2 regions of the Enterobacter sp. SM3 genome follow, and region 2 is predicted to be linked to the other one. Evidence: predicted binding sites of a transcription regulator. Region 2 holds the regulator's gene; the other holds the start of a gene.

The links. The regulator Fur, encoded in region 2, represses iron uptake genes when iron is present. The targets are predictions, from matches to a motif close to ATAATAATGAGAACNACTATCAA.
Region 1: ftnA (non-heme ferritin) is a predicted target of Fur. The motif match lies at 1,238-1,260, and genes of this name have one in related genera.

Annotation. Positions count from the first base shown of each region.
Region 1 is NZ_CP099971.1:2,969,376-2,971,577, forward strand. It holds gene GVO84_RS13960 (anaerobic C4-dicarboxylate transporter) at 1-135, shown strand, start outside; gene GVO84_RS13965 (DUF2766 family protein) at 178-429, opposite strand; gene azuC (stress response protein AzuC) at 540-623, opposite strand; gene yecR (YecR family lipoprotein) at 858-1,196, shown strand; gene ftnA (non-heme ferritin) at 1,401-1,898, shown strand; gene GVO84_RS13985 (hypothetical protein) at 1,935-2,202, opposite strand, start outside.
Region 2 is NZ_CP099971.1:1,327,291-1,329,492, reverse strand. It holds gene fldA (flavodoxin FldA) at 1-525, shown strand, start outside; gene fur (ferric iron uptake transcriptional regulator) at 816-1,262, shown strand; gene chiQ (ChiQ/YbfN family lipoprotein) at 1,405-1,731, opposite strand; gene chiP (chitoporin ChiP) at 1,779-2,202, opposite strand, start outside.

The DNA.
Region 1 (2,202 bases), 1.6 Mb from region 2:
TGCATCGGCTTTGACCGTTCAGGCACCACACGCATCGGCAAATTTATCATCAACCACAGCTTTATTCTGCCGGGGCTGATTGGGGTAAGCTGCGCGTGCGCGGCGAGCTATCTGCTAGTCCAGACGTTCTTCTAACCGCATCAAAGGGCGACACATGCCGTCGCCCATTTCCCTGCTTTAGTGGGACTCACCCTGCGGCGTGAATCGCAGCTCAATCAGCGCGATGGCTTTCTGGATCGCACGAAGCGTAACCGGGTCAGCGGCAGCAGGATGGCTGGCGAAATCGATGTTTTTCAGCTGCGTAGACATCTTCTCGCGCACTTCAACCGGCGCAATCACGTCCAGAACATCGAGGATTTGTTTGATAACCAGCTGACAGGCGACAACGTCAGAGACCAGTTCCTGATCGGCGCTCAGGTTTTGTGACATGGGGGCTTTCTCCTTATTTAAAGGCCGCCATAGTATCAAAACACACCCCCTGACATCTTCCCTTCATCATCAGCAGGTACAAAAAAACCCGCCGAAGCAGGTTTTTTTTATCAGAACATGGCGCCCGGCGGCACGTCTTTGAACGTGCGGCAGTAATTGGCCCACATACTTTTCAGGATTTTGCGCAGTTTCACGATGATGCTCCATTAACTTGTTATACAACTTTATTATCAACGTGCCTATAATATGACCACCATCACAAAAATCAACACTTTTGTGACTCATATCACATTTTTCTTGCGGTATGGACTGAAAGCGCTCAACGCTGACCCGTTGCGAAGAGTGAGGGCAGATTGTTCGGCTATTCCAGGCATTGCAGCGGGCATCTGCGGGTACGATAACGTATTTCCATCCACTCAGAGCGAACCATGAAAAGAGTCATTGTAGCTGGCACAATCCTGCTGCTCGCGGGGTGTAGCATTAATCGCCAGGCTGAGGTTAGCAGCCTCGACGCGCCGAACGGCATCGTCCGCCTCGACTACGGCCAGGCAGCGCTGCAAAATGCGTATTCCGATGAGTATGTAAATAACGGCACGGCGGCAAAAGCGTGTCAGAGCATGGGGTATGCCACTGCCTCAGCCTATGGTCAGCCCATTAAAACCTGCACCCTGACGAGCGGCTCTTTGTGCCTGAACGAGAGCGTGACCATCCAGTATAAATGTATGGGTTACGCCGTTAATCCTAAGTCAAATAATCCGTGGTATTAATCGAAGCTGCCAGCGCGTGCTGGCAGTTTATTTCATTACGAACAAAAATAATTCTCATTAATAAGTTTTAAAAATTGCCAATGCGTTTTATTCCCATTCGTATTTTAAATAAATAAAATAAAAATTTTACGTTTTGCAAATAATTAAATAACAAATTATAGTGTCGCTCATTGTGAACCAGAAATAATAATCCGGAGCGCCACCATGCTGAAAACTGAAATGATCGACAAGCTCAACGCACAAATGAACCTTGAGCTTTTTTCATCCCTGCTCTACCAGCAAATGAGCGCCTGGTGCAGCTACCACAGCTTCGAAGGCGCTGCCGCGTTTCTGCGTCGTCACGCTCAGGAAGAGATGACCCACATGCAGCGTCTGTTTGATTATCTGACGGATACGGGCAGCCTGCCGCGCATTGAAACCGTGACGTCACCCTTTGCTGAGTATAATTCTCTCGATGAACTGTTCCGCGCTACCTATGAGCACGAGCAGCTGATCACGCAGAAAATTAACGAACTGGTTCATGCGGCGATGACCAGCCAGGATTATCCAACCTTTAATTTCCTGCAGTGGTACGTCGCTGAGCAACACGAAGAAGAGAAACTGTTTAAATCCGTGCTGGACAAATTATCTCTGGTGGGGAAATCCGGCGAAGGTCTTTACTTTATTGATAAAGAACTTTCCACTCTTGATACGCAGAATTAATTTCAGCGCGGTGCCGCTTTCCGGCACCGCGTTAATTTACATACACCCCGCACAGCTGGTGCAGCGCCAGTCATGGGGATTCACGGCCTGGTAAAAATAGCGGTAGCTGGAGGTCTCCAGCGGAATGCCCACTTCGAAGAACATATCCGTTAACCACTCGACATTCTCAATAATCCACTCATCTTCCTGTAAGCCTTGTGCAAAGGTTTCGTCTTCAGGATCAATAACCGAATAGATTGCCCAAGTGCCCATATCCTTTTCGCGACGGGACTCGGGAAGTATCAGGGGTTGGTTCTGCCAGCTG
Region 2 (2,202 bases):
ATCATCGGCATTTTCTTTGGCAGTGATACCGGCAATACCGAAAATATCGCAAAAAACATTCAAAAACAGCTCGGTAAAGACGTTGCTGATGTGCATGACATCGCCAAGAGCAGCAAAGAAGATCTGGAAGGCTATGACATTCTGCTGCTGGGTATCCCAACCTGGTACTACGGTGAAGCCCAGTGCGACTGGGATGATTTCTTCCCGACGCTGGAAGAAGTGGACTTCAACGGTAAGCTGGTGGCCCTGTTTGGCTGTGGCGATCAGGAAGACTACGCCGAATACTTCTGTGACGCGCTGGGTACCATCCGCGATATCATTGAGCCGAATGGCGCGGTTATCGTAGGCCACTGGCCGACTGCCGGTTACCACTTTGAAGCGTCTAAAGGCCTGGCCGATGACGATCACTTCGTGGGTCTGGCCATTGACGAAGACCGTCAGCCAGAGCTGACGGCAGAGCGCGTTGAGAAATGGGTGAAGCAGATCCGTGAGGAACTGCACCTGGACGATATTCTGAACGCCTGATTTTATCGCGGCGCAGCGGCGGCTGCGCCCGTGCTCCAGGTCAAACCGATTAAATTAATCGCTACAATCTTTTAACTTTTTCGCCCAGACCTGTACAATGTCTCCCTGATAAAATGTGGTTTTCCATTGAGCAAGTTTGTTGGTGATACCCCATTTTTATAAGCATATTTTGCCTGAGACTTGCAGTTTTCATTTAGCCGTGGCAGTTCTATAATGAGACGCATTATCCCAGGTGCATTTTCTGTCACTTCCTACAGAAGTGAATCGTTTAGCAACAGGACAGATTCCGCATGACTGACAACAATACCGCATTAAAGAAGGCTGGCCTGAAAGTTACGCTTCCTCGGTTAAAAATCCTTGAAGTGCTTCAGGGTCCAGACAATCACCATGTCAGTGCGGAAGACCTCTATAAACGTCTTATCGACATGGGTGAAGAGATTGGGCTGGCTACCGTCTATCGCGTGCTGAACCAGTTCGATGACGCGGGCATTGTTACCCGTCATAATTTCGAAGGCGGTAAATCTGTTTTCGAACTGACCCAGCAGCAGCACCACGATCACCTGATCTGCCTCGATTGCGGCAAGGTCATTGAATTCAGCGATGATTCCATCGAATCACGCCAGCGTGAAATCGCTGCGCGTCATGGCATCCGACTGACGAACCACAGCCTGTACCTTTACGGTCACTGCGCTGAAGGCGACTGCCGCGAAGACGACCACGCGCACGACGCGAAATAAGCGAGTGTTTTTACTCTGAGCCAGCCGTAAGGTTGGCTTTTTTTTGCCTGAAAAAAGCCCGGAGGCGCTGCGCTTACCGGGCCTACGGGCTATGACACCTTTGTAGGTCCAGCAAGCGCAGCGCCACCGGGCGTAAAGCAACTTATTTATTGTTATTGCGTATCTCGTTCCAGATCTTATCGCAACGCTTCGCCACTTCCTGATCGTTACCGGTTTTACGCGCCTGAATGCAGGCCTGGTAATCCATCACGCGGACGTTTTCCTGCGTCGCGAACTGCTCGTGTGCTTTCTCTTTCTTCAGCACGTTCAGCACGCTCTGACAGGCTTCAATCTTCTCCGGCGAACCTTCCGCAGTATTAATGCAGGCGCTATACGCCTCCTTCAGACGGGTGTCCTCTTTCGGCGCCTGTGTCTGAGCACACGCCACCAGCCCTGATGCCAGCAACGCGACGATTACGATTTTTTTCATCATGTGCAGTCTCCATACCGGCGGGACTCAGCCCGCCGGTGCGTTCATCAGAAGATGGTGAATGGGGCGATAACCATGAATTTCACGTCACGTTCATCCTGGAAGATGTTGCCGTAACCGCCCGCATAGCTCGGGATATCAGAGTGGTTGTCATACTGGGTGAAGTGCAGTTTGAACATTGTGCCTTTCGCGCGGCCATCCTGCAGGGTATAGATAGCATCGAGGCTGTAGGAAGACTCTTTCAGGCGATAGTTGGGATCGTAGTATGCGTCCGGGGTTGCCATATCGGCAGGTTTTGCATCCCAGGCGTAAGCGTAAGACGCGCCCACCGCCCAGCCAGGCAGGTTCCAGTTTTTCAGATCATACATTGCGCCGAAGAAGACCGCTTTCTCGCCGTCGGCGTTGAAGTCTGAGCGGTTATCCCACCAGATATCAAGACGACCGTTGGAGGAGGCGTAGGTCGGGGTCATA